4 regions of the Metabacillus rhizosphaerae genome follow, and region 3 is predicted to be linked to each of the others. Evidence: riboswitches for the same ligand, from Rfam matches in the RefSeq annotation. Region 3 holds a riboswitch; each other region holds the start of a gene.
The links. A riboswitch is a leader RNA that binds a small molecule or an ion and turns the genes downstream of it on or off. The one in region 3 is predicted to bind cobalamin.
Positions count from the first base shown of each region.

Region 1: another riboswitch for cobalamin. It lies ahead of WCV66_RS07415 (DUF4430 domain-containing protein); the one in region 3 lies ahead of WCV66_RS15440 (cob(I)yrinic acid a,c-diamide adenosyltransferase).
Region 2: another riboswitch for cobalamin. It lies ahead of metE (5-methyltetrahydropteroyltriglutamate--homocysteine S-methyltransferase); the one in region 3 lies ahead of WCV66_RS15440 (cob(I)yrinic acid a,c-diamide adenosyltransferase).
Region 4: another riboswitch for cobalamin. It lies ahead of WCV66_RS26760 (ribonucleoside-diphosphate reductase subunit alpha); the one in region 3 lies ahead of WCV66_RS15440 (cob(I)yrinic acid a,c-diamide adenosyltransferase).

Region 1 is NZ_CP147403.1:1,549,846-1,557,417, reverse strand. Features, by position in the region: gene WCV66_RS07435 (ECF transporter S component) at 1-184, opposite strand, end outside; gene WCV66_RS07430 (energy-coupling factor transporter ATPase) at 163-1,812, opposite strand; gene WCV66_RS07425 (energy-coupling factor transporter transmembrane component T) at 1,785-2,672, opposite strand; gene WCV66_RS07420 (DUF4430 domain-containing protein) at 2,672-3,517, opposite strand; gene WCV66_RS07415 (DUF4430 domain-containing protein) at 3,803-5,827, opposite strand; cobalamin riboswitch at 6,039-6,228, opposite strand; gene rpmG (50S ribosomal protein L33) at 6,347-6,496, opposite strand; gene WCV66_RS07405 (GTP-binding protein) at 6,541-7,572, opposite strand, start outside.
Region 2 is NZ_CP147403.1:3,853,199-3,860,770, reverse strand. Features, by position in the region: gene WCV66_RS18820 (STAS domain-containing protein) at 1-288, opposite strand, end outside; gene WCV66_RS18815 (DEAD/DEAH box helicase) at 927-2,222, shown strand; gene WCV66_RS18810 (hypothetical protein) at 2,285-2,410, opposite strand; gene WCV66_RS18805 (phosphatase PAP2 family protein) at 2,551-3,051, shown strand; gene WCV66_RS18800 (hypothetical protein) at 3,126-3,533, opposite strand; cobalamin riboswitch at 3,892-4,088, shown strand; gene metE (5-methyltetrahydropteroyltriglutamate--homocysteine S-methyltransferase) at 4,240-6,546, shown strand; gene WCV66_RS18790 (NAD-dependent succinate-semialdehyde dehydrogenase) at 6,874-7,572, shown strand, end outside.
Region 3 is NZ_CP147403.1:3,143,830-3,151,401, forward strand. Features, by position in the region: gene zwf (glucose-6-phosphate dehydrogenase) at 1-1,085, shown strand, start outside; gene gnd (phosphogluconate dehydrogenase (NAD(+)-dependent, decarboxylating)) at 1,162-2,055, shown strand; gene WCV66_RS15435 (DUF3052 domain-containing protein) at 2,197-2,655, shown strand; cobalamin riboswitch at 2,856-3,068, shown strand; gene WCV66_RS15440 (cob(I)yrinic acid a,c-diamide adenosyltransferase) at 3,213-3,755, shown strand; gene WCV66_RS15445 (cobyrinate a,c-diamide synthase) at 3,778-5,157, shown strand; gene WCV66_RS15450 (cobyric acid synthase) at 5,144-6,667, shown strand; gene cobT (nicotinate-nucleotide--dimethylbenzimidazole phosphoribosyltransferase) at 6,664-7,572, shown strand, end outside.
Region 4 is NZ_CP147403.1:5,647,897-5,655,468, forward strand. Features, by position in the region: gene WCV66_RS26715 (sn-glycerol-3-phosphate ABC transporter ATP-binding protein UgpC) at 1-21, shown strand, start outside; gene WCV66_RS26720 (hypothetical protein) at 85-327, opposite strand; gene WCV66_RS26725 (alpha/beta-type small acid-soluble spore protein) at 707-925, shown strand; gene WCV66_RS26730 (hypothetical protein) at 1,154-1,276, shown strand; gene WCV66_RS26735 (YbjQ family protein) at 1,351-1,668, opposite strand; gene WCV66_RS26740 (hypothetical protein) at 1,649-1,852, opposite strand; gene WCV66_RS26745 (hypothetical protein) at 2,066-2,383, shown strand; gene WCV66_RS26750 (universal stress protein) at 2,590-3,096, shown strand; gene nhaC (Na+/H+ antiporter NhaC) at 3,383-4,756, shown strand; cobalamin riboswitch at 4,929-5,109, shown strand; gene WCV66_RS26760 (ribonucleoside-diphosphate reductase subunit alpha) at 5,251-7,536, shown strand.

The DNA.
Region 1 (7,572 bases), 1.6 Mb from region 3:
TAACTAGCTCCCGACCAGCAACCTTTCTCCTCTCAAAGCGAATGATAAAAGGGACAAAGGTCAATGTCATAAACAACAAACTTACTAGTAAAAAATGTTGGTTAGCAATTAGTGGTGTGGCTACTAAAATAACACTAACTATGACAACTATTGATAAAAGGATTACTCGTGAACGCGCCAAGATCTCCGAGCCTCCTCTACTGTTAAAACATCTGGAACATCGCTTCCTCTTGTAATACGATTAATAACTGTAGTATAAAATGCATTCCCTTGAAAAAAACTCTTCGAAGGGGCTTCAATCGTGATCGAACCTTGAAACATCATCGCACATCGTGTTGCATACTTTGCAGCAAATTCAATGTCATGGGTAACCATAACAATTGTAAGCCCCTGCTTTTGTAACGATTGTAATAGATCTCCAAATCGTTGTTTTGCTTCGGGATCAAGCCCCTTTGTTGGTTCATCAACTAAAAGTAGCTTAGGCTGCGGAAGCAAAACACCAGCAAGTGCCGCTTTTTGTAATTCCCCGCCACTCAAATCATATGGGTGTCGATTTCTTAAGTCCCTCATTTGAAAAATAGATAAAAGTTCTTTGATTCTCTCATCACCGGAATCAATTTGACGAAAGTTTATGATTTCTTTTATTTCAGCTTCAATTGTATCTTGGATAAAAAACAACTTTGGATTTTGTGGGAGATAACCAATTTCTTCAGGAAGCTGTTTCTTTACCTTTTTTCCCTTATATATAACTGAACCACGTTGCGCCTTTTCAAGTCCTGCCATGATCTTTAATAACGTTGATTTTCCAGTTCCATTCGCACCCACTATTGAAAGCCATTCCCCTTCATTAATAGTTAATGACAAATTATTCAATATCTTGTCAGTCTCTTTCGAGTATTGGAAATCAATCTGTCTTAACTTTAAAAGCTCCTTATTATCATGATCATTTCGTTCATCTGTATTGATTCCTTCAATCCGATGCTGCTTCAACCAATGCTTGCCTTCTTTAACCGATAATGGGATTGCCTCACTAATGATGTTTGAAGTGTGTTCAATATATAATCGTGCAGCACTAGGTAAATAATTGTACATAGCATGATTTAGATCTTGACTAAGACTATGAATAACCAGTTTAGGAATATCAAAAGCAATAATCTCACCCTTATCCAAGACAATTGTTCGATCTGCTATCGCAAATAGCTCCTCTAATCGATGCTCTGCAATAATGACAGTAATGCCAAATTCTTCATTCATCGTCTTCAGCATACTAATAAATTCTCTAGCTGCCACCGGGTCCAATTGTGCCGTCGGTTCGTCGAGCAACAACAATTTAGGCTCTAGTAATAGCACAGAAGCTAAATTCACTAACTGCTTTTGTCCTCCAGAAAGCTCATGTGTCTTCCGATTAAGTAATCCTTCTAAACCAAAAAAGTGAACGATTTCTGCAACACGTTTTCTCATTTCTTCAGTCGTCGCACCCATATTTTCCATACCAAATATAAGCTCTTCTAACACTTTATCCATAACAATTTGATTTTCAGGATCCTGAAAAACCATTCCCACTTCTTTTGCCATTTGCTCAAGTGGTGCAGTGGATAGCGACTCCTTGTTGAGGAAGAATTCACCTACTCTTTTCCCATGTGGAGCAATTTCACGTTTCATTAACCTTAAAAGCGTTGATTTCCCACTTCCAGAAGGGCCACAAAGCACAATAAACTCACCTTGTTCGATTGTAAAAGAAACATCCTTAAGCACACATTGCTTTTCTTCAGGATAGGTAAAGCTTATATGCTTCGCTTCCAAGAATGCCATAGTACAACCTCCTTTGCCTCTATAATAAGTGGTGAACCAATAAACACCATAAATATGCTCAAGTAAAACCACTCTCTACCTTGGATATACATTGTTTCTAATACTGGATAAACACTTAAAACTCCATCACCTAACCACCAACCTACAACAGCAATTGCAGCAACAATTAGCAGATAAATAATGGCTAGCCAATCCCTTAAAACCATTTTATATGGTGTGTATTTGCTTCTTTTCTTAACCCCATATCCCCGTGCTGCCATTGAGTCAGCTGTTTGAATAGCCTCCTCAAGAGACCAGGTTAATAAAATTTGTACAAGTAAAATTCCATTTTTAGCTCTAGTTCTTAGTTTTCCCTCAGTTACAGAGAGTCCCTTTCCTTTTTGGACTGTTTCAATTTCCCTTAACCTTCTTCTTAATAGAGGGACAAATCTCATCGAAAGCATTGCTAATAACGCCCATTGAGGCAGCCATCTCGAAAATAAGAATAAAAATTTATCAGCTGTAATAACAAGATTATAAGAAGTGAATAAGATCATAATCGTAAAAATTGATAATGCCGAGATCACACCTTGAATGATCGCTTCCAGCATAATAGGGTTACTGTACAAGTAAAATAAAATATGTGTACCGCGGTGGTTGACTAGGGGATTAATGATCAAGAAAAACAAAGCAAGGAAAGTTAGCATAATCATCCAACTTTTTAAGGTCTTCCCTTTATCTAACCGAAAATTAAATAAAATGAGCAAAATTGCTCCAACAAGCAAAAACACCGGATGCTTATAAAGCATGACCAGTGCAGTCGCTCCAACATAATAAATTAAACTAACGAATGGATGAAAAGAATGGATTCCTCTCGTCATTATTTACCATCCTCTTCATAATCTGAAGTGTAGATCCACTGAATAGAGTCACCACTTTTCACTTGAACAGCACCAGAGCTTCTGTCTAATTTGGCGCCATTACGTTTGACTGTCCAACCACTTAAAGGCCCGTGATCAAATTCAAATAGGTTGGCGATTCCCTCTACATACGCCCCTGATCCGCCACCAGTAACACTGATAGGAATACCTTTTTGTTTAAGAATTTTTGTTGTAATATCTAAAACCGTATTCCCTTCTTCCATTTCTACCTTTGTTGATGAAAGAATTGTCCCTTTTTGTTGATCTCCCACAATTGAAATGGTAACAGTTTGTTTTGGTGCTTCCTTTTTTGGTGGTGTAGCTGTTTGTTCTTTTTCTTTTTCTGTCTCTGTTTGATTAGAACTTTGTTCATTTGTTATGGTTTTTTTCTCAGCTATTGTTTGCGTTTTTTGTGTAGTAATTGACGTCTTATTTGTTACTGTTTCTTCTTTTTCCGTTGTAATTGTTTGATTGGTTGAAGATTCTGTTGTTGACTTTTGAGCTGTTGATTCCTTGGTCGGTTCCTTTGGTTCCTCTTTCGTTGTTACTACTGTATCTGAATCATCACTCGAATCATTTGTGGTTGATGTGCTCTCAGTAGATTCCTGTTGTTCTTGTTTTGATTGTTCCGCTTGTACCTCTATAGTTGTGGTTTCTTCCTTTTGCTCAACCTGAGCTTCTGAAGTAGTTTGCTCTACATTTGTTGTTTTTTCTTCAGCAATTGGTACCACTTCATCTTTTTCACAACCTGATAAAATTAAAATAACTGATAAAATAGCAATAATTATCACTTTATACATCCGCATTATAAGTACCTCCAATCATTTATTAATTTAATTCTAAGAATGCAACACCAAAAGCGCAAGCGCCCGTTTAGCGACGTATGGACTGGACTGAGCCGTAGTAGATAAAGGTAACACGAAGAGCGATAGCGATTCGATGTTGACTTATCGTACAGAGATGAGGGAAGTCCACTAGTCGCTGGGCGCTGGAGCTGGATGCCAAGCGCTTATCCACAGTACAAGAATTTTATAGTTTCCTAAACAACAGGAAAACGCCCCTCCAATTTGGAGAGGGCATTTTTTTGCGCTTTAGACTTTATTTGTTTGACGTCTATTTGAATAAACAAGAACTGTCGAACCAATCACTAGTAAAGTACCACCCGCTGCTAATAAATTAAATAGTGGGGTAGCTGTGTTTGGAAGAGGTTGCCCTTTTACTATTTCTTGAGCACTTTCCTTTTTATTTACTACTGTAGTAGCTTCTGATTTTGTTTCTGGTTGTTTTACTTCGTTCAACGATTCCTCAATTTCAGCTGTTTTTTCTGGTGTTGGCGTTACTTCATTATCAACGATTTCATCAGAATCTACGACTACTTCTGGTTTACTAAATCGATAAATCGAACCTTTATCTGTTAAGAGATAATCATATGCAGTTAACGCTAACAGAGCTTGAGTACTCGCCATCGTGTTAGTATCACCACCGCTTAGATGAGCAAAACCACCGTCTGACTGCTTAAATGTAAGAAGATGCTGAATAAGATTAACGCCTGTTGAAGCTCCTGAATCAAGGCTCGCAACAACCAGGTCTCCTGCTTGCTTGGTGAATCTCTCATCGGTTGGATCCACACCAACAGATGCTAAACCAATGATGACCTGTGCAGTTGTTTCACTAGCGTCACCACCATTTGTATCATCACTAAACCCACCATTGCTATCTTGGACACTAGAGAACCATTCGACTGCTTTATTGATAGCAGCTTGTACATTCTCCTGTTCTTTGTATGGTGCTAATGCTGCAAGCGCCATTCCAGTAATGTCCACACTAGGAGATGTACCAAATAGGGACCAGCCGCCCTTATTAAGCTGTTGATCAAGTAAATAGTTTACAAGTTTTTCTCTTGTCCATTTTGCATCACTTGGTATTTCATAGTTTCCACTATCATATGCTAGCAGTGCATAGATTACACCATTATTACCTTGTTTTATCATCCGCTCATTCGAGTGAATTTTTTCAACTAGATTGTATCCTGCGAAGTTCGTAGGATCAATTCCAGCTGCCGTTAATCCAATTACAAACCGCTCATAATCTGTTACATTTCGATAAATGCCTTCTTTTTCTATGATATCCTCTTTTAATCTATCAATATATTCTTGAGGTACATCTCCTCCAGCAACTTCAAGAGCTATTGCAGTAAAATCGTCATTTATAGCTTTCTTTGATAAATATTGTTTCGTTGATTGAACAGCAGTTCTTACTTGTTCTAGCGTGACTGGAGTTTGATCTGGTTTTGGTTCTTCTGTCCCAGTATCATCTTCTGGTGTTTCACCATCTGTTACAGGTTGCTCATCTTCACCATCATCACCAGTTTCATCCGGTGGAGGTCCCCATGATTCTACAACAAGCTTTAAATGGTCCCCATTTTTAACAATAGTAGAAGTAATCCCTTCTTGCATGTATTCGTCATTTAAGTATGTGCTCCAGTAATCATAGTCACCTAATTCAACCTTGCCGATGTTATTTACATAGGCAAAAAATTCAGAATCAACGGATGTATCTACACTAACTTCTGCCGTTTTACCAGCTAGTTTTATAGCATCGTATGCACTTGATCCATTCACAACTGATACCGTTTCTCTGAATACTACATTTTTATTTTTTTCGACCGCAGAAACTGTTATATCAACTGTTTCGGCTGGATAACTAATCACTTTAAAAAGTAGGCTATCTCCCTTTTCTACAACATAACTTGATGCTCCAACCTGTGCTCCTTCACCATTAATCATAAAGCCCCAATATTGATCACCTTCAAGAGGAATAGACCCAATATTATTGATAAATACTCCAAAATTAGGATCTTCACCATAGTCTAGAGCAACATCCTGTTTCTCTGTTTGTTCTTTTAATATATCAAAAGCTGTTTCACCTTCTTCAATCTCTACTGCAGTCATAGGCAATATCTTATTCCCAGCCTGATCTACTGCTGAAATTGTTGCACCATTTGTTAATACTGCTGCATCAACATGCTGTGGGAAAAATGATAAAACTTGAAAAAGAACTAATAAGGTAATAGAAAATAAAGCTATACCTCGGTTTGACAAATTTCGTTTGTTCAAAGTAAAAAGCCCCCTAATTATGTTTTCTTTCTATAAGAATAAAAGCACGAGAGTTACGATACCTTGCGCGCTTATCCAAAGTAGGATTCTGTGTACCTGAAAAATAAAAAAACACATCACTATACAGAGATGTGTGCTTGTCACAGGGTAAAAAATAGTAAAGTACATATGTATACCTGTGCTCAAACACCATCCCTATCCTCGTAAGTTTTGGTGATTTAAAAAAACAGGCAGGTCTCCTGGCTCATGATCAACACTCTTTTACAACCTTCCCAATATGAATAGTGGCATAATGCAAAGATCTCCCATTTACAGTGGCGGGACCGCGCCGGATTGTTCACCGGTCTTCCCTTTTCATGATAGACTTACTAGATCTATCAACCTATTTTTATCGTATTTAGTTACATTTAAGATTACTTAATAATAGTCTAGTATAAAAAGGGTGTCAATATTCGTCTCTTTCTCAATTTAAAAAAGGCACTCCCAGGACCAAACCCCTGGAGTACCTTTCCTGACTAATTATTTTGTTTCTCGATGCAATGTATGTTTTTTTAATCGTGGGCAGTACTTCTTTCTTTCAATTCGATCTGGATTATTTCGTTTATTTTTTGTTGTTATATAATTTCGATCCCCGGTTTCAGTACACGCTAATATTATATTTATTCTCATTTTATTTCCTCCTAATAAAAATTTAGTTTGATTTTCTTACGAATCTAAATAGCAACGGTAAATGAAGGTATTGGGTCAATAAACGTTGACCAATCTTGATTCATTTCTTCATCCGTTAATAAGCAATGATCTAGTGATTCCTCAACTTCAACACGATTCATATCAATACCAATCATAACGAGCTCTGTCATACGATCACCATATTTATCATCCCACTTTTCTAATAGTTCAGGTTCCTCTATGAGAACTTGTTGTTGTTCCTGCTGAGAATAAGTTGCGATCCACGCTCCTGCTCCTTGTATAATAATAGAGGGTCCTGCCTGAGAAAGTAATCCAGTCATATCATTTCGAGAGGCTAACCAAAAGAATCCTTTGGCACGGACAACATCAACTGGCCAATCCTCAAGCCAAGCCATCAATCTTTCAGGGTGGAATGGTCGTTTACGCTTGTATACGAATGAAGAAATGCCGAACTCTTCTGTTTCTGGCGTATGTTCTGTCATAAGCTCTTGTATCCATCCGGCAGCTTGACTTGCTTTCTCAAAATTAAACAGGTGTGTATTTAATATTTCGTTAAGGTCGACCTTAGAAAACACACTTTCTACCACTTTCGCCTCAGGATTTAATTTTTTAATAACTCTCTTTAATTCTTCAACATCTTCCCTATGGACTAAATCTGTTTTATTCAAAACAATGATATTTGCAAATTCTATTTGATCGATTAACAGATCCACGACTTCTCTCGTATCTGTTTCATCAGTTGCTAGCTTTCGATCCAAAAGTGTCTCTCCAGAAGCAAAATCGTACCAAAAGCGGTTTGCATCTACTACCGTAATCATTGCATCTAATTTACATAGCTCTGATAGATTGATCCCGAGCTCTTCATCCACATATGTAAATGTTTGTGCTACTGGAACAGGCTCTGAAATACCTGTTGATTCAATGACAAGATAGTCAATATCTCCTTGCTTTACAAGCTTCTCAACTTCAAAAATTAAATCTTCGCGCAATGTACAACAAATACAACCATTTTGTAGCTCGACTAGCTTTTCCTCTGTCTGAGAAAAACCACCCTG
Region 2 (7,572 bases), 710 kb from region 3:
AAAAGCCAAAGACCTTAGAGCTTGCGTTAACGAAATAGTATCTACGAGATAACTAGCCTCTGTTTTTGCCCAATCAACTATATCTTTAGATAATTGTTGTTTATCTATTAATGATTTTCCTAAAAGTTCAATAAGATGTGATGCGCGATTATTATCAGTATCCTCGTACCAATTGAGATTGTTTTGGCTTAAATCATATAAATTTTTCTGTAAATCAGTGACACTGTTAGCTAAAATTTTCCTGTTGTTAATAATTTTTTGTCCAATGTAATTTAATTCTTCTTTCATTGCCATCGCTCCCAAATTTTAGTCAACAATTTAATAATACCATATTTGACTTTTAAATCGTTTAAAAGTTAAGGCTGTTTTCACAAACTTTGTTGCTTTTAAAATAGTATTGGATTGGTTGATTGCAGCGAGAGGATGCCCGCTTTCCGTGGGGCGGGCGATGAGCCTCCTCAGCGCGAAGCGCCTGTGGGGTCTCATCTGTCCCGCTACTCCCACAGGAGTCTCGCATATCCGTTCCAATCACCCTAATCAGTTTTGTTCAAAAACAACAATCTTTTAGAAAAGAGCCAAAGTTAAACAAACCTAGCTAGCAATTTTGAAACGAACAAACCTATTTACTTATTTTTTTATTCGTCTATATCAATGTTTGCGACGCTTTATTAACTGATTTTAGTTATTTAATTAATCGTTTGTTTAAAATGTATTAGCGGATGTAGGTATAGTTAGGAAATAAAAAAAGTTATAATTAAATTCTCACTGTAAAATACTATTCAATATGCTATAGTAAATAAGCCTTTATTCGATCAAATGTGCAAGCGCCCGTTTAGCTACTTATGAATTGAAGATTGATGTCAACGAGTATATCCAAGATAAAATAACAATAAAAGCATTAATTTAAGAAAAGAGACGTGATTACCTTGCCTGACTTTTTACAACTAGGAATTCGAAAAGAAATTAACCATACATTAAAATCATTAGGACTTGTTACACCTACACCTATCCAAGAAAAAACAATTCCTTCTATATTAGCGGGAAAGGATGTTATTGCCCAAGCGCAAACTGGAACTGGTAAAACATTAGCTTTTGTTCTTCCAATTTTAGAAAAGATTGATAGTAGTAAGTCTGATATACAGTCTTTGATATTAACACCAACACGTGAACTAGCACAGCAAATATCAAAAGAAATAAAAAAAATGATTGAGAACCTAGAAGATATCAATGTACTTGCTGTTTACGGGGGACAGGATGTTGAGCACCAGTTGAAAAAGTTAAAAGGTGCACAGCATATTGTTGTGGCAACCCCAGGTCGATTGTTGGATCATATTCGACGTAAAACAATTGATCTATCAACTGTTGAGATGCTTGTATTAGATGAAGCTGATCAAATGTTACATATGGGCTTTCTTCCAGAGGTAGATGACATTATCTATGAGACACTTTCAACACGTCAAACGATGCTTTTTTCAGCTACAATGCCAAATGAAATTCGGTCTCTCGCTAAAAAATACATGCAGGAACCAGAAAGCATTCAAGTAAAAGCGAAAAGAATAACTGTTGATGAGATCAGACAAATTGTTATTGAAACAACGGATCGTCGAAAGCAGGGGACATTGTTACATTTATTAGAAGAGCATCGTCCTTTTTTGGGAATTATCTTTTGTCGAACAAAAATTCGAGCGAAAAAGCTTCAAGAAGCTCTTATCGCCAATGGCTATGAATCTGACGAACTCCACGGTGATTTAACTCAAGCAAAGCGTGAAAAAGCGATGAAGCGATTTCGTGAAGCGAAAATTCAATTTTTGGTTGCTACAGATGTCGCTGCAAGGGGATTAGATGTAGAAGGTGTAACACATGTATTTAACTATGATATTCCACATGATGTTGAAAGCTATGTTCATCGGATTGGCCGTACAGGACGAGCAGGTGGAGATGGTGTTGCCTTTACATTAGTTGCTCCCAAGGACATTGATTTCTTACGTATGATAGAAAAAGGGATTGGTCAAACACTAGAAAAGCAAGTGATAAAAGGGATAAGTATTCCTGATCGTGATGATTATGAGCAGGAACGAAACTCACAAATAAAAAAGGCACGCCGTCCAATCGGAAAAGACAAAGCAGGCAGAGCATCTGAAGCTCCATCTAGAAATAGAACAAATGACAGTAGGAGAAAGAGTAAAACAAGTACTTCTTCGCGGTCTAAAAGGACTCGATAATATCTTGGGAAATGAGAAGAGAGAGGACTTCAACCGTCTTTAGTTGAAATCCACTCTCTTTTTTACTTTTGTAAATCCTGCTTCGTTTTTTCACTTCTAATATTTATATCCTTCGAGAATTCTGTATCCTGCTTTTTGTTATTGGGGTATTTGTTTTTTCGTTCGCGGTTATCATTGCGGTTTGTCATTTTTGTACCTCCTCTCCTTGGTGATCATAACTATTATGTGCAATAGAAATATTTTTATTTTCTATCTAATTTTCATTTTTTACATACTCCATGATGATTAGAGAATAATAATGTCGACAAAAAAATTAGGAGTTATTTTTATGGATCAGAGGCTATTTAAATGGATAAATGACTTAGCAGGAAAAAATACTTTCTTAGATAATATCATGATCTTTGCCTCAAATCAGATGCGCTATATTTTCGGATTTGTTTTATTTTTACTGTGGCTACGAAAAGGTCAAAAAAGGAAAGTATTTTATCGTTCATTGATTTCGCTCATGATTAACTTATGTATTAATGTTCTAATAAAGCAATATAAATTTAGACCAAGACCGTTTATAACCCGTAAAGCCAATCTTTTAATTCCTTCAAAACTTGATTCAACTTTTACAAGTAAACACACTTTGCTGGCCTTTTCTGTTTCAACGATGATCTATCTTTCCAACAAAATTGTAGGCTGCATTATGTTGGGGTTATCAGTACTAATTGGTGTTTCACGAATATGGACGGGGGCTCATTATCCGTTTGATATTATTAGAAGTGCTTTTATAGGTTGTATAGTAAGTAATATTATTAATATGTCTTCGCTTATAAGAAAATAAATGTCAAAAACAAGGATGATAGGAGGATATAATTCTTTTATCATCCTTGTTTTTATTCATAAAGAACGAATTAATTAAAAACCGCCTTCACCTGGTGTAAATGGTATATCTAATTTATTTTCTACTGCACGGAGTCGTTGGTTTAAACGGTTTAATCTACGAGTATGTTGTTCAACTCTATCATTAACTTGTGTTACTTGCTGGTTTACTCGGTTGAATTCGCGATTTAATCGATTGAATTCCTGGTTTAATCTTTTGTGCTCTTCGTTTTGTCTTTTTAATTCGTTGTTAAGTCTTGCCAATTCCCGTGTTTGTCGTTCATTTTGTCGTTCTAGTGCAGCTACTCTTCTTTCAAGAGCTGGTTGTCTAGTATCCTCAAATTGTTCCTGATGTTGAACGAATGGAGGATAGTCATTTGGACTATAAAAATTAGGTTGCTGTGGGATAAACTCATGATAATATCCGTATCCGTATGGGTTCATGAAGGAAACGCTCCTTTTTTTATATGGTTGAAATCCTTATAAGTTTATGTGGGTTTTAGCGGACTGTCACGGCTCATGCCTATTTGTATGGGCCATATCTTCCTAGTTATTTCTCGGGAAAGCGCAGAAACCAACAAGATGTTACATGTTATTCGATTTTTAAATGAAATTTGTAGAGAGATTCTGGTTAGTATGAATCGTGATGGAAATCAATTTAATTACATAATAATGTTATGTAAACAAGAGTGTAATTATATACAACCTAGCATAGTAAGAAACGATATTTAGAAAAAAAACTTGCTAAATAACGAAAAATGATATAATCTAAGTCACATGTTTTAAATATATTTTAAAATTTAATAATGTTCAGTCAATGGGTGTTAAAAGATAATAAAGACTTTTAACTTAAAAGGGAAGTTCGGTGTAAATCCGACACGGTCGCGCCACTGTTATGGGGAGCTTCATATCGCAATCCACTGTTTCAAGCATGAAATGGGAAGGGATATGAAGTGAGGAACCTAAGTCAGGAGACCTGCCTATTGTGTGCACTTATTACCTACGCGAAATAGGGAGGAGTGGTGGTCATATGTTGAACCCTTTTATTCATTTCAACTCTAGTTAACTATGTCTATCAATCGTCTCTCTATTAATCCATTAGAGAGGCTTTTTTATTTGAAAAATAAACTACATAGAAGGAGTTAATAAAATGAGTATAAAAAGTTCAAATATCGGTTATCCAAGAATTGGTGAGAATCGTGAGTGGAAAAAGATTTTAGAATTATTTTGGTCAAACGAAATATCTGAGGAACAGTTTTATAGCGAAATGGAACAAATTCGCTTATCACATCTTAGAAAACAGAAAGAAAAAGGAATTGATCTTATTCCTATTGGTGATTTTAGTTATTATGATCAAGTGTTAGATACGGCTGCAATGTTTGGACTTATACCTGAGCGCTTTAAAACCGGTGAAAAAAAGATTTCCCTTAAAACCTATTTCGAGATTGCTAGAGGAAGCAGCGGGAAAATTGCGTCAGAAATGACGAAGTGGTTTAATACAAATTACCATTATATCGTGCCAGAGTTAAAGGACGCAAAGCCTACTTTATTAGAAAATCGTTTACTTAACTTGTATTTGGAAGCTAAGAATAAGTTAGGAATACATGGTAAACCGGTTATCCTTGGTCCAATCACATTACTTTCTTTATCTAAAGGATTTGATGAGCAAGAAAGAGCTGAGTTATTAAATTCACTAATAACCTTATATATAGAAGTATTTAAACAACTAAAAGAAGCTGGAGCAGAATGGATTCAGATTGATGAACCAATCTTGGTTAAGAATGTAGAGAAAGAGATAATTAATGAGCTTAAAGAAGTATATACAGCTTTCCAAGGTGGAGTTCCAGATGTAAAGTTCATCCTTCAAACCTATTTTGAAAGCATTGAATTTTATGAAGAGATAACTCAACTACCAGTACAAGGTATTGGTCTTGATTTTGTCCACGATGAAGGTGTGAATTTTGAAAATATAAAAAAATATGGTTTTCCAAATGACAAGGTGCTTTTTGCAGGTGTCGTTGACGGCCGTAATATTTGGAAATCAAGCTTAACTGAAAAAGCTTCTCTATTGAAAGAATTAACTAGCTTCGTTGATGAAAATCAACTTATTGTTCAGCCATCGTGTAGTTTGCTTCATGTTCCAGTAACGGTAAAAAGTGAGCAACAATTAGACACGCAAATAAAAGATGCATTAGCATTTGCTGATGAAAAGCTTGAAGAAATTGTCTACCTAACAAAGTTTGTTAACGATGAATTAGGTATTGCTGAACTAGAAAGCTATGATCAAGCAGTTCATTCGTTGAAAAATTCTGCACATCGTAATGTTCAAATAGTTCATGACGCGATGAAAAATAGGAAACATGACTCTTCATCACGGATTGATTCGAAAATTCGTAAGGAATTACAAGCAGAACAATTTCAATTACCAATCCTTCCTACTACAACAATTGGTAGCTTCCCTCAAACAAAGGAAGTACGTAAACAACGATTGAAATGGAGAAAAGGTGAGCTATCTGCTGCGAAATATGAGCAATATATTCAAAGTGAGATAAAGAAATGGATTGATATTCAAGAAGAGCTTGGATTAGATGTTCTTGTTCATGGTGAGTTTGAGCGTACAGATATGGTTGAGTTTTTTGGAGAAAAACTAGAAGGTGTCGCGATAACGAAATTTGGTTGGGTTCAATCGTATGGCTCCCGTTGTGTTAAGCCTCCTGTTATTTTTGGTGATGTTTATGCAATAGAAAACATGACCGTTAAGGAAACCGTATATGCCCAATCTCTAACAAAAAAACCAGTGAAAGGAATGCTAACTGGACCGGTAACGATCATAAATTGGTCATTTGTCCGTGATGATATTAGCCGTACTGACGTGTTAAATCATGTAGCCTTAGCGATTCGCGCGGAAGTTAAAGCACTTGAGGCAAGTGGAATTAAGATGATTCAAGTAGATGAAGCTGCTTTACGTGAAGGGTTACCATTAAAAGAAGAAAAAACAGAAAACTACTTAAACGCAGCAGTTTATGCATTCAAATTAGCTACATCATCTGTGGAAGATAATACACAAATTCATACACATATGTGTTACTCGAATTTTGATGATATTATTCATGCAATCGATGAACTTGATGCAGATGTAATCTCAATTGAGACATCTAGAAGTCACGGTGAATTAATCGCTTCCTTTGAACAACATCATTACAATAAAGGAATTGGTTTAGGTGTTTATGATATTCATAGTCCACGTGTTCCAACAATTGACGAATTATCACAAAATATTAAACGTGCACTTGAAGTATTGGATTACCATGCTTTTTGGGTCAACCCGGACTGTGGCTTGAAAACAAGAGGGGAAGCTGAAACGATTGCAGCATTAAAGGTAATGGTTGATGCGGCTCTCAATTATCGAGAAAAACTTCATACTGTTGAGACTGTTAAAATAAGTATTTTAGAATGATAAAAAGACTTAATTAGATAGAAGAAAGAGGGAAGGCACTACTACTGTTTTGGTATGTAGTGCTTTTTTGTCTAGAAAAACAATACTTTAGTATTATGTAACATTAGTTTTAAATATTGTGCTTATTAGTTTTGTCTTGTATTAATGCTTTATTATGATTTAAGCTTACATTAACAGTTTCACTGAGAAATCTATGTAATCCATGAAAATAATGGATTACATAGATTTCTATGAACTATGAAGTTATTTTTCTTTGATCAACAAGATAAAATTCAGAAAAAATTAATAAGTATCACTTATAAGGAAAAAAGCTAAAGGAGGTACATAATGGAACATTATCAAATGTATATTAACGGAGAGTGGAGAGGGGAAGATTTACCAACGATCGAGGTTATGAATCCGGCTACAAACGATTTTTTTGCGACTGTTCCAAATGGAGGAAGAGTGGAAGCTGCGCAGGCTGTTGAAGCGGCAAATAATGCCTATAATAGTTGGTCAGCATATTCTGCCTATGAACGTGCAGACCTAATTCACAAATGGCATGATTTAATCAAAGAACAATTAATAGATTTAGCGAAAACAATGACGATGGAGCAAGGAAAGCCATTAAAAGAAGCGATTGGTGAAGTTAACTATGCAAATGGATTTTTATCATGGTATGCAGAAGAAGCAAAGCGGATATATGGCGAAACAATCCCTGCTACTCAACGAAATAAACGTCTTTTTGTGCAAAAGCAACCAGTTGGAGTAGTCGCAGTTATCACCCCATGGAATTTTCCTGCTGCAATGATTACAAGGAAGGTAGCCCCTGCACTAGCAGCTGGATGTACAGTTGTGATTAAACCTGCAGAACAAACGCCGATTACAGCATTAAAATTAGCAAAGTTAGCAGAAGAGGCAGGAATTCCTAAGGGTGTAATTAATGTTGTCACAGGGAGTGCTAAGGAAATTGGTGAGGTCTGGCTCCAGGATGACAGAGTACGAAAATTAACGTTTACCGGATCAACAGAAGTTGGAAAGCTCTTG
Region 3 (7,572 bases):
GAGGATGGAAACGTCTTATTATTGAAAAACCATTTGGACATGACTTAAAATCAGCTCAAGAATTAAACGAGAAATTGAGCACTACCTTTCAAGAAGAGGAAATTTATCGGATAGATCATTATCTAGGTAAACCGATGGTGCAAAACTTGGAGGCATTAGAATTTGCAAATCCGATATTTCAAACTCTGTGGAACAATCAACACATTGCCAATATTCAAATTACTGCAAGTGAAACAGTTGGAGTCGAAAAAAGAGCAAGCTATTATGATAAAGCTGGCGCAATTCGCGATATGTTTCAAAACCATATGATGCAATTGTTAATGATGACAAGCATGCATTTACCAAAACGAATTACTGCAGAAGATATTCGAAATGAAAAAAAGAAAATCATTGAATCTGTTCGTCCATTGAAAAAAGAAAATGTTCGTTCAGATGTTATTCGAGGTCAATATGGTTCAGGTGAAATTGATGGAAAATCAGTTATCGGGTATATAGAAGAACCTGGAATTACACCATCTTCTAAAAATGATACATTTGTTGCCGTTCGATTGTGGATAGATGACCCTTTTTGGCAGGGAGTACCATTTTATATTCGAACCGGCAAACGAATGAAGAAGAAGTCCACACGTATAGTCATTGAATTCAAAAATCCTTTAAAAGAGTTATATGTTAATCAAAACGAGGACCCAACACCAAACTTATTAATCATCGGGATTAACCCAAACGAAGGAGTATCTTTACAATTAAATAGTAAAAATCCATTAAAGGATGGAAAAATCGAGCCAATAAACATCGAATTTTCAGCTGACCAAGACGATGTTCCAAAAGCTTATGAGCTCTTACTATTAGATGCTTTTGAAGGAGACGCTACTTTCTTTGCTCATTGGAAGGAGGTTGAACTATCTTGGAAATGGGTTCAACCTATTCTAGAAGCATTTGAAGAAAATCTTGTTCCTCTTCATATTTACCCATCAGGATCCTATGGACCGGATGCTTCTCATCGATTACTTGAAGAGGATGGATTTGGCTGGTGGTTAGACAAAAAATCTCTTGAATCATCAAAGGTTGCTCCTCAAGAAAGCTAATGATTAAAAGGAACAACTTTTTTGTAACATTTTTAGTGTGATTAAATTCGAATAACTTTGCTAGGAGGTAGAGAATGTGAAGGTAGGAGTCATTGGTCTAGGGAAAATGGGATTAAACATTAGCAAGAATCTTCTTGACCACAATCACGAAGTTGTTGCGTTCGATATAAATTCAAGTGCGATCGAGGAAATTAAAGAGTATGGTGCCAAAGGTACTTTAAGTTTAAAAGAACTTGTTCAATCGTTGGAAAAGCCAAGAGTATTGTGGATTATGGTCCCACATTCAGTTGTAGATTCATTAATTAACGATGTGACCCCATTCTTAACAGCCGGAGATATTGTCATTGAGGCTGGTAATTCACATTATAAAGAATCAATTCGCCGTTCTGAAGAATTCAAAAAAATTGGGGTAAGCTTTCTTGATGCAGGTACATCAGGTGGCATGGAAGGTGCTCGTAATGGTGCAAATTATATGGTAGGTGGAGATCCAGAGGCTTGGAGGATTGTAGAACCAATTTTCCGAGATACCGCAGTTGAAAAAGGCTATTTATATACTGGGAAATCTGGTAGTGGTCACTTTTTGAAAATGGTTCATAATGGAATTGAATATGGCATGATGGCAGCGATCGGTGAAGGATTTGAAGTTTTAGAAAAGAGTGAATTTGAATATGACTATGAAAAAGTAGCTAGAGTTTGGAGTAACGGTTCAGTTATCCGTTCATGGCTTATGGAGTTAACTGAAAGTGCATTTTCAAAAGATGGAAAATTGGAAGATATTAAAGGAGTCATGCACTCATCAGGTGAAGGGAAATGGACAGTTGAAACTGCATTAGATTTACAAGCAGCTACTCCTGTAATCGCCCTGTCACTCTTAATGCGTTATCGATCCTTGGAGAATGATACATTTACTGGAAAAGTTGTAGCAGCATTACGAAATGAATTTGGTGGACATGCTGTTGAGAAAAAGTGAAATATAGAAATCATAAGAGAGTCTTTTGACTCTCTTATATTTTTGTTTTCTTAATGTTGATTAAAGAATTATGTAATGATATAAATAGGGAGATTATATTGATTCAGATTTGTAAGAGCAAAAGAAAGGAATGAAATAAAAATGTCAGATATTCATCCGGTTATTAAGAAGCTACAATTTAAAGACCAAGGACAACATATATTAATTATAAATGCACCAAAAGCATATGAAGAGGTTATGACTGGGTTTGAAGGTGAAATACATATTAATGCTGAGGATGAAGGATATGATTTTGTACAAGTTTTCGGTACATCTATTGTGGAGTTGCAAACTTTTGCTCGTAGCGCTGAAGCCTATGTAAAAGAAGATGCTCTCTTTTGGCTTTGCTATCCTAAGAAATCATCAAAACTTTACAAAGGGTCAGATTGCAGTCGTGAAAGTGTAACTAAAACGCTTACCAATGAAGGCTACGAGCCTGTTCGACAAATAGCTATCGACGAGGATTGGTCAGCTCTGCGTTTTCGCAAGGTAGAAAATATTAAGTCGATGACACGAAAGTTTGCTGTTACGGAAAAAGGAAAAATACGTACAGATCAGTAAGGAAAACAAAAAACTTCCTTCTCGCATATATTCACTCAAATCTAGATAAAAGGATTTTTGTCATCACTAATTATTTACTTAACTTTGCACCTAATAAAAAGAGATGAGATAAAGTACTTAAGAGGATACCTACACAAGAGTTTGACCGGTGTCCGTTTACAATCATTATCAATTCTCTTATAATTACGTAGACTCAATAAAACGAATAGTAGCAAATAGGTTCTTACCATTGTTAAAAATAACATCTAACTATGGTAAGAATAATAGGGAAGTTGGTGTAAATCCAACGCGGTCCCGCCACTGTAATCACGGAGTGAAACAACCTAAACCCACTGTAACACATGTTATGGGAAGGGGGTTGTAAAAGCAATGATGTGTAAGCCAGGAGACCTGCCTATTTGTCCAAATCAAGTAACCTTCGAGGAAAAGGGAATTGAAAGAATAAGAGGAGAAATTAATTAGAGGACACTCGAATTAACTACTATTCTTTTAAACTCTCGCCTTTCCGTATTGGATAGGCGTTTTTTTGTTCAATAAATTGGTAGGGGGAATATCAGGTGGAAGAAAAACAAAAAGGATTAACACTCATTTTCACAGGCAATGGTAAAGGTAAAACAACAGCCGCAATCGGTCTTACAGTACGAGCAGTTGGTCAGGGAATGTCAGTAAAGATTTTACAATTTATAAAATCAAAAGGAAGATCGTATGGAGAAAAAGTATCGCTAGAAAAGTTAGGAGTTGAAATGATTCAGCTGGGTGAGGGTTTTACATGGACAAAAACTCCAGAGGTTCATAGAAATGCATTAGAGTCAGCATGGAGGATTGCAAAAGAGACCGTTATGTCTGGAAAATATGATGTAGTAATTTTAGATGAACTAAATAACGCACTTGCGATCGATTCATTTCCAATTGATGACGTTCTCCCAATCAATGAGGTAAAAGAGCTTATTCAAACGAAGCCACCACATGTTCATCTTGTCATTACAGGTAGGAATGCAAAGGAAGAAATAAAAGAATTGGCAGACCTAGTTTCAGTCGTAGATGTAGAAAAGCATTATTATGACGAAGGTATACCAGCAGTAAAAGGAATCGAATTCTAATTTTCGAATAGGAGGGAGAGCTATGTCACAACGTTTAGTTATTGCAGGAGTATCAAGTGGAGTTGGCAAAACTACGTTTACAATCGGTTTAATGGCTGCACTAAAAAAAAGAGGTCTCAATGTTCAAGGCTTTAAATGTGGTCCAGATTACATAGACACAAGCTTTCATACCGCGGTTACGGAACGGCCATCTCGTAATGTAGACAGTTGGATGTTTTCTAAAGATGTGTTGAAAGAAGTATTTATACAGGGTAGTAATGGTGCTGACATTTCAATTATCGAAGGTGTAATGGGATTTTATGATGGTAAATCAGCTGACTCAAATCAAGGCTCGACAGCTGAGATTAGTATGTTGCTAGATTGTCCTACATTATTAGTTGTTGACTGCAGTAAGATGGCTAGAAGTGCTGCAGCTATTGTTAAAGGGTATCAATTATTTGAACCACATGTAAATATTGTTGGCGTTATTGCAAACAAGGTCGGAAGTATTGGCCATTACAAAATAATAAAAGAAGCTGTTGAACAGGAATGTGGTGTTCCAGTTTGTGGCTACTTATTAAATGATTCTAGCGTAAAGATGCCCCAAAGACATCTTGGTCTTGTGCCTTCAGTAGAGCGTGGTGATTTGAATGAGCTATTTTTAAAGTTAGGTGAATTAGTTGAACAAACAATCGATGTAAATAAATTGTTACAACTTAGTATGAGAAAGCCTTTAGAGAGTAATGTAACGGATTCAATTTTCAAACAACGCTCATCAAAAGGGGTCAAGCTAGCAATTGCGAAGGATAGAGCCTTTAGTTTTTATTATCAAGAAAACCTTGAATTACTTGAAGCCTATGGTGCTGAATGTCTTTATTTTTCACCATTAAAAGGTGAGACGATCCCTGAAGAGGCAGACGGACTTTATATAGGAGGCGGCTTTCCAGAGCAATTTGCGAAAGAGCTTTCAGAGCAAAGTGCAGCCAATCAATCGATTAAAAAAAGGATCGAGCAAGGACTACCTACGTTAGCTGAATGTGGTGGCTTTATGTATTTAGCAGAATCAATCGAAACGATTGAAGACAAACAATATCCTATGGTCGGGGTTATTCCTGGAAAAATAAAAATGGGTGACAAGTTAGCTGCAATTGGTTATCGGGAGATTACAGGTCTACCGGGAAATTTTCTGCTTACACAGAAGCACACCGCTCGGGGACATGAGTACCATTATTCTTCCTACTATTCTAGTAATGCAAGACGAAATGCATACCATACAAAAGGGGTATTTGGTGAAGGTGAAGAGGGCTATTTAACAAAGAATCTAATCGCTGGCTATACCCATATTCATTTTGCATCCTGTCCAGAGCTAGTGGAAAACTTTATTGAAAAATGTGTGGAGATGAAGAAACATGGCTCACGGTAAAGCAATTCCTATCATGATTCAGGGCACACACTCAGATGCTGGTAAAAGTATACTAGTTACAGCATTGTGTAGAATTTTTGCTCAGGATGGCTTTCGAACTGCCCCATTTAAATCGCAAAATATGGCGTTGAATTCCTATATTACTCTTGATGGAAAAGAGATTGGCAGATCACAAGGAATTCAAGCAGAAGCAGCTGAGACCGTTGCAACAACAGAGATGAATCCAATTCTAATTAAGCCAACACGAGATAACGAAGCGCAAATTGTTGTGCATGGGAAACCTCTTAAAAGCATGAAAGCGCAAAACTATCGCAGCGACTATTATGATACAGCGAAAATAATTATTGAAGAATCCTATCAAAATCTCGCTTCGTCGTTTGAACGAATTGTAATAGAGGGGGCAGGAAGTCCTGCGGAAGTAAATCTAAATGATCGCGAGCTAGTTAATATGAGTATTGCTAAAATGGCAGATGCCCCTGTCCTTTTAGTAGGTGATATTGACAAAGGCGGTGTTTTTGCAAGTCTAGTAGGGACATTGCAGTTACTTTCACCGGAAGATCGCAATCGAGTTGTCGGGGTGATTATTAATAAATTCCGTGGTGACCTTTCACTACTTGAACCAGGTTTAACATGGTTTGAAAAATACACAGGAAAACCAATATTAGGTGTGATTCCGTATATTAATGATTTGTTAATTGATGCAGAGGATTCCTTAAGTTTAAGTACGTATAGTAAACAAAAAGATACTGACAAAGAAATAGATATTGCAGTTATTAACTTTCCACGAATATCTAATTTCACGGATATCGATCCATTCCTATCTGAAAAGGATACTCATGTTCGTCTAGTAGAAAATGCACGTCAACTTGAGCAGCCTGATATCATTATCCTACCTGGAAGTAAAAACACAATCGAGGATCTCTTGTTTTTAAGAGCAAAAGGCTTAGAACAAGAAATCATCAGAGCACATCAAAATGGGGCGGTCATCTTTGGAATATGTGGTGGATATCAAATGCTGGGTGACAGAATAGAAGATCCTTTTCAAGTAGAATCAAAAATCAAAAGCATAGCAGGATTGAAAATGCTCCAATTAGAAACGTTATTAACAAACGAGAAGACAACAGTACGTTCAACAGGAACAATACAGCTATTTGGAGTTAATGTTAAAGTAGCAGGATATGAAATTCATATGGGTACCACAACCCATGCCCCTCAAATAGAACCTCTCATTCAATTGAATGATCGAAAGGATGGAAGTAAGAATTCCATGGAAACGTGTATCGGAACTTATTTCCACGGTATTTTTCATAATGACGAATTTAGAGGGGTATTTTTAAACCATATTCGTAAAAAGAAAGGCCTGCAGCCTTTTCTCACAAGAGAATCCTTTGAAGATAGCCAAAATAAAGATTTCAACCGCCTAGCTGATCATGTTCGAAGCGCGCTTGATATAGAACACCTTTATGAAATAATGGAACAATTTCAACAAAGAAAGAGAGAATCCAAATGACTTCAAATATTAAAATACAAGAGACTCTACAATCTATTCAAAATCTTAATGATGAAAAAATGCAAGAAGCAAGAGAGTATGTGAATTCTTTAACGAAACCAATTGGAAGCTTAGGGAAATTAGAAGAACTCGCAATTCAGCTTGCCGGAATAACAAATCAAGTATTTCCTGAGGTTACACCTCCAGGTATTATCGTTTTTGCTGCTGATCATGGGATTAGTGAAATGGGGGTTTCTGCCTATCCAAAAGAAGTAACGACCCAAATGGTATACAACTTCCTAAATGGCGGTGCTGCAATTAATGTATTTGCAAAACAAATAAATGCTTTTCTTAAAATTGTTGATATTGGGGTAGCTGAAGATATTAACCATAACGAGTTAATTAATAAAAAGGTGAAATATGGTACGAATAACTATGCGCATGAAAATGCCATGACAGAGGAAGATGCGAAACAAGCCTTAATTGCGGGAATGGATATGGCCCAACAAATGATCGAAGAAGGTGCTAAGTGCATCATCGTTGGTGAAATGGGAATTGGGAATACGGCAACCGCAAGTGCAATTGTTTCGGTAATAACTGGATGTTCAGTCGAGGAAGTAGTTGGCTTAGGGACAGGAATCTCTGATGAAGCTCGAAATAAAAAAGTATCTATCATTTCTAAAGCATTATCAGAAAGAAAACCTAACCGAAAAGATGCAATTGATATTTTAACAAAAGTTGGAGGTCTAGAGATTGCGGGGATGACAGGAGCTATTATTAAAGCTGCTGAACAAAGAGTTCCAGTGATCCTAGATGGTTTTATTAGTACAGCTGCTGCCCTATTAGCTGTCGTTCTAGAGGAGAAGGTAAACGATTATTTGACAGCGGGCCATATGTCTAAAGAGCAAGGGCATATCCATGCCCTT
Region 4 (7,572 bases), 2.5 Mb from region 3:
CGCCCTGCTGGTGAGAAATAAGAAATGGACAAAAAGCCTCGTTCTAATGAACGGGGTTTTTGTTTTTTCTAAAGTGAAACAAAGTCACTCATTTATAGCATTTGTTTCTTCATGCTGACACGTAGGACAATAAAAATAATGAATACATTTATGTTCTTCTAAGGAGTTTGCATTTCCATCAAACAGCTTCATTATATCAATATCCATATATGCACTATAATCATCAAGATAATCAGTGATCTTCCCTCTATCCTCCATGATCCTCTGGCAATTAGGACATTGGATAATTCGCGTCTCCAATCCATTACATAAAGGACACAATTCCATCGACCCATCCCCTTTATTAACTACATATTTTTAGAATCTCTAAACATCATTATTTTATGTAAGAAATGCGGAATACATTGGGCAGCCTTGAGATAATAGATGATGTGATCACTTTGCATTCAAAACAAGACATCCTTTGTTTCAAACTACAGTTCTTGAAGCAAGTAATTAAGAAAAAATTACCACCTTTTCTTTGAATATTAACGAAAGAATTATCCATAATACTTAGTAACATCAAGCAACAACGCAAGCGCAAGCAACAATTTTTCATGAATGGGTTACGCCAAGTGAGGCAATGAAACCAATAAGGTCTTCATAATGTTTGGTGCAATTCCAACTAACCCAACCAATACAACTTTTATGAGGAGATGAATGACAGATGGCACAAAACAGTTCAAACAGCAATTCGTCTAATCAACTTTTAGTACCAGGAGCATCACAAGCGATTGATCAAATGAAATATGAAATCGCTTCAGAATTTGGTGTAAACCTAGGTGGAGAAACAACTTCAAGAGCTAACGGTTCTGTAGGTGGAGAAATCACTAAACGTTTAGTATCTATGGCTCAACAATCTATGAGCGGTTTTTCTCAACAATAACAATTTAATAAATTGGCTAAAGAGGTTGGCACTTTGTGTCAGCCTCTTTACTTTTTAGAAAAGCACAAGGATAAATACCAGTCCCTGATTTAAAACTCAAGGCAATTTACATGTATCAAACAAGTCTATCTGACCATATATTATAAAAACGTACATGTAATGTTCCCTTTACTAAGCACTTAAATTTTTCATCATGTTCGTTTCACACAATAAAGGGGCTGATCGTTTATGTTTGATGCAGTAGATTGGAAGCTCGTTGGTTTTATCAGCTATACTCTATTCCATGAATATGTTGTTCATATACGCTTTCCGCAATTGTATTATTTGGAGCAAGCAAAGAAGAAGCTATAATTTATAGAATTCCCTAGAAGGCTGACGAAATGTCAGCTTTTTACTTTTATAAATTTTTATGCTTAGGATAAGTATTATTCCTCGATCAATACTGCGGTTCCATAGGCAATAATTTCAGAAGCATTTTGCATGACAGCAGAGGATTCTAATCTCATACATACAACTGCATTAGCACCTTTTGCCTTTGCATCCTCTACCATCCTTCCAATCGCTTTTTGTCTCGCTTCATCCATCATTTCAGTGTATTCTTTTAGCTCACCTCCAACAATTGTTTTTAATCCAGCCATAATGTCTTTTCCAATATGTTTTGATTGAACTGTACTTCCTTTTACAAACCCTTTGAATTCCTTTGTTTCTTTACCTGGTACTGATTCAGTAGTCACGATAATCATTTTTATCATCCTCCTTTTTCTCATCCATTCTAGTTTTTATAAACACAAAGAGCAACAAAAGCAAAGAGAAGAAATAAACATAAAACAGTCCAAATGCAACTTTTATGTTTATAAATAAAAAAATAATACCAGTAATCTGAGTGAAGATTGCAGTAATCATACTAATGTACTTTACTTTTTCCATCTTCAACTTCCTTTCTCATTCACTACTTTTACTATATCTTCATTTAGAAAAAAGATGAACGCTTTTTAACATTGATTCAATTTTTTTAAGTAATAGGTAATAAATAACATAGGGACTATATAACCATTTTCGCTTCTTTGTGTTTTCATTTCAAGTCACAGAGGTATTTAATCATTAACAAATAATACTAACATTTACACTTTGGAGGTATATATGAATAAATTAATGAAAATAAACCTACGTATGAAAAGACAATTAAGAATTGATCAAATATTAAAAATGACTCAATTGGCAAAATCTTATTCAGGAAAAATATATTTTCTTTCAAAAGGTAAAAATGTTATTGATGCTTCTAAATTCCCGTCTTTAATTACCTATTTATTAACTGTAAAAAATGGACAAGCTTTAAATGTCATTATAGATGGGCCTCTACCACATATAATCGTAAATGATCTCGAAGAAATTTGTTCTTCAACTGCTATAAAACAACGTCAGCAAGTTTTACAGCCTGCCATGAAAATAAAGCTTTAATTGCATTAGATTCCGAATAAAACATCTAGGAGGTGCATGTGACATGCTGAGAACGATATTTATGGTTGTGGGTGCTATTGTGGTCATAGGGTTTTTACTTAATTTGATATTCTAATAATAAATTGCATATAGAAAGGTTACGAACGATTACATTTTTTTAAAAAGGGTATTGAAATAACATCAAAGCTTTTGAAAGGATGATCGAAATGAAAGAATTTCAACATTTAGTAGTAGCTTTTGATGGAACTGAAGATAGTAAAGATGCTCTTGAGCTAGGAATTCATATAAGTAAGCAGTTACATTCAGAAATTTCAGTTGTTCATATTCATAAAAAAGGGATCTTCAATGGAGATTCTATTGAAGATAACATGGTTTTTCCAGGAACAAATAGCAGTTACCAAACAAATGACATGAGGCACTATCCAATTATGCCAGTGCCAACCGAACATAAAGACACAGAAGAGCATAGTAAGGAAACACAGGCTTTGGAAAGTGAAGCAAGACGAATATTGGATCATCATAATATTAAAGGAAATGTAAATGTTACCTACGGTGAACCTTCCGAAGCAATTGTTTCATTTGCAACTGAACATAATGCTGATTTAATCGTTGTTGGCAGTCGTGATATTAGTGGATTAAAACGTTTATTATTTGGTAGTGTTAGTGAAAAGGTTTCACATCGTTCTAACATTCCTGTATTAATTGCTAAATGATTATATATGAGGTAGACACTTATGATGTCTATCTTTTTTTATTTAGCAGAATCAATCCCCAACTACTATTTCAAAAAAATAGCTCTCTTCCTACTTTTTGTTAGTGAAGTGTGGAAATTCAAAACAATACATCAAAAACCCCATATAATCAATGATCAAACAGCACACATTAACATTAAGAACCTTTAATGATTGACATATATTATTAGATTGATATAATATTTTGTGGTGTACTTTTGTGCAAAAAAGCATAAAAGCGTTTAAGCCATAAAGGAGCAAGTATATGATTAGTGATAAAAAGACTTTTCAGTTTAAAGAAGCAGTTTCAATTTTATTTCTTATTTTGGCCATCATCTTTACCAGTCTATTTGTATTAAAGACAGAACCACATCTTGCCTTACTTAATTGTTTAGTTGTTGTGGCTTCTCTTGGGTTAATAAAACGTTATACATGGAAAGAGTTAGAAACAGGAATGATTAAAGGTATTCAGAGCGGAATTCAACCAATAATTGTGCTCGCATTAATTGGAATCTTAATTGGTGCATGGATGAGTAGCGGAACGATACCTACAGTAATGGTATATGCCCTAACAGTAATTAATCCGAACTACTTACTTATTACTTCATTATTTTCTTGTATGGTTATCTCAAGCCTTGTTGGAAGCTCATTTACTACAGTTAGTACTGTTGGCGTAGCTCTTATGGGTGCTGGAATCGCTATTGGCATACCTGCCCCATGGGTAGCAGGTGCTATCATTTGCGGTGCTTGCTTTGGTGATAAGATGTCTCCAATGTCTGATACAACAAATTTTGCATCAGGTGTTTCATCTGTTGAGCTTTTCACACATATTAGACATATGACCAAAACAACTATTCCTAGCATTCTTATTACAACTTTAATTTTTTTCATAATTGGGAGAATCACTCCTATCCATTCAGCATCACTGTCTGAAATGACAAACATGATAAATATAATTGAAACCCATGTCCAAATAAGTAGTCTTACACTGCTTTCACCAGTATTAGTTATAATTTTAGCCATTCGAAAGGTACCAGTCGTACCAGCATTAATCGTTGGAATTATTACAGCAGGGATAACAGCTGTAGGATTTCAAGGAGTAAAATTAAGCGAATTCCTTCATGTTTTACAAAACGGTACAACTTTCACAATTGAAAATGCGCAGGTTGTCAATATGATGAACCGTGGTGGACTTCAATCAATGATGTGGTCGATTTCACTCATCCTGATTGCTTTTGCTTTTGGCGGATTACTCGATATGTTAAACATCATTCCGACCCTCTTAAATGGATTGATAGAGCGCGTTAAAACAAAAGGTCAGCTGATTCTATCAACAGCTGCATCTTCGTTCGGGGTGAATTTATTAACAGGTGAACAGTACTTATCAATTCTCATTCCAGGCCAATCTTTTAAAGGCATATATGACAAAATGAAGCTTGAGCGTAAATACTTGTCACGAACACTTGAAGATGCTGGAACTTTGATAAATCCACTGATCCCATGGGGCGTAAGTGGTGCTTTCTTTGCTCAAACACTTGGTGTTCCAGTAATCGCCTTTTTACCTTTTGCTTTCTTTTTGTATCTATCACCTTTCTTTTCGATTCTTTTTGGATTTTTTAGTAAAGTAAAAACCACTTCTTAACGGATCTGACCTAGTAAGTCAGATCTTATTTTTTTCTTCCAAAATTCTATCGAAGTAGATAAATTTCGACAATTAGAAAGTATTGGTTGATTAATTTGCAAGTGTGCCTTATTATGTAAATAGAACAATTAACTACATATTGACAGAATCACAAACGTAAAAACTATATATTGTATCTTTGCAAGCGATAGGCGCCTATAAGGCTGAAAAGGGAATCTGGTGTAAATCCAGAACTGTCCCCGCAACTGTAAGTGTGACGAACTGAGATAGCCACTGTACATTATCATGTATGGGAAGGCCTCGTAGTAGGACGAGCACAAGTCAGGAGACCTACCTAAAGCTTGCTAAAGTTTCAATTTCTTCGGGGACTGAGAAGATGAAACGATAGTAAGTAATTATGGGCTTAACTAAATTCCTGCCCTTCTTAACTGTCGTTTTATCCGCTCATTCTCGAGCGGTTTTTTTATTTACCAAAAGATTATGGAGGAATTAACATGAGTACGACAACAACTACACCTATCATTATTGATAGCTTAAATGAAGAATCATTTAACGCAACAAAACTTACTACATTTATTAGCAGTATCCATCAACAATTCCCTTCACTATATATAGATAATTATCTTAACAGGATCAATAACACCCTTCTCCAGAGAGATTCCTATACGACTGAACAGCTCACAAATTTACTTATTTTAGAGGGATTATCTAATATTAATGAACAAGAGCCAGAATGGACTTACTTTTGCGCTCAAATTTATTTAACAAAACTCTACAAGGAAGCAGCAGCTAACCGTGGATATGACAAAAATCAAAAATATGGTAGTTTCAATAATCTAATTGAGATATTAGTTTCAAAGGGTCTTTACCACTCTAAGCTGCTTGATCTTTATACAAAAGAAGAAATTGAACAAGTTGGCTCATTTATCCAACCTGAAAAGGATCAGTTATTCACATATATTGGGCTTCGAACCTTAGCAGATCGCTACTTAACACGTGATTTTACAAAACAAACCTTAGAGCTTCCACAAGAAAGGTTCTTAATTATCGCAATGACACTAATGGCCGAGGAGCATAAAGAAAGACGCCTAGAACTTGTTAAACAAGCCTATTGGGCCATGAGTAATCTTTATATGACTGTAGCCACTCCAACATTATCAAATGCCGGAAAACCTATAGGGCAATTATCTAGTTGTTTTATTGATACGATTGATGATAGCTTACAAGGAATATTTGATAGTAATACCGATATTGCTAATCTTTCAAAATCAGGTGGTGGGATTGGTGCATACCTAGGAAAAGTCAGGAGCCGCGGAAGTGATATAAAAGGTTTTAAAGGTGTTTCATCTGGAATCATTCCTTGGATGAAAATGCTTAACAACACAGCAGTTAGCGTAGACCAACTAGGACAGCGAAAAGGTGCAATCGCTGTTTATTTAGATGTCTGGCATAAAGATATCTACTCATTCCTAGATTCTAAACTTAATAATGGTGATGAACGAATGCGTACCCATGACTTATTCACAGGTGTTTGTATTCCAGATATATTCATGGAGCAGGTTGAAGCCCGCGGGGATTGGTATTTATTTGATCCACATGAAGTTCGAAAAGTAATGGGATATAGCATTGAGGACTTTTACGACGAAGAAAAAGGGAATGGTAGCTTCCGTCAAAAGTACTGGGAATGTGTCGATAACGAACAACTTTCTAAAGAAAAGATTCCAGCTATTGAGATAATGAAACGTATTATGATCAGCCAATTAGAAGCAGGTACACCATATATGTTCTATCGTGATGAAGTGAACAGACAGAATGCTAATTCTCACAAAGGAATGATTTACTGCAGCAATCTTTGTACAGAAATCACTCAAAATCAAAGCGCTACAACTGTTGAGGAGCATTATACAGAGGACGGAAAAATAATTACCGTTAAAACACCTGGTGATTTTGTCGTTTGTAACCTCTCCTCTATTAATCTTGCAAAGGCTGTTACAGATGATGTTTTAGAAAGACTCATCCCTATCCAAGTAAGGATGCTAGACAATGTCATTGATTTAAATACGATTCCGGTTCTGCAAGCAAAGCTAACAAATGAAAAATATCGCGCAATCGGTCTAGGTACATTCGGATGGCATCATTTATTAGCTCTTAAACAAATAAAGTGGGAGCATGAAGAAGCTGTTAAGTTCGCTGACGAGCTATATGAGAAAATATCCTATCTTACAATTAGAGCAAGCATGGAGCTTTCAAAGGAAAAAGGCTCTTATTCCGTTTTTGCAGGTTCAGAATGGGAAACTGGTTCGTACTTCAAAAAAAGAGGCTATCAATCAAAGGAAAGCATATTCGATTGGGACTTATTACAAGAGAATGTAAAAAAGTTCGGAATTCGCAATGGATACTTAATGGCAGTTGCACCAAATGCATCGACATCGATTATCGCAGGAAGTACTGCTAGCATTGATCCAATTTTCCAAAAGGTTTATTCAGAAGAAAAGAAAGACTATAAAATTCCTGTTACAGTTCCTGATTTAAATGCAACAACAACCTGGTTTTATAAATCAGCTTATTTTATTGACCAGCTATGGAGCATAAAGCAAAATGCTGCAAGACAACGTCATATCGATCAGTCTATCTCCTTCAATTTTTATGTACAAAACAACATTAAAGCCAAAGACTTATTAGACCTGCATATGACTGCATGGAGTGAAGGGTTGAAAACAACTTATTACGTACGCTCAACCTCTAGTGAAATTGAAGACTGCGATTCATGTGCTAGTTAACGAACAAAAGCGCAAGCGCCTTGATCAGCCCCGACA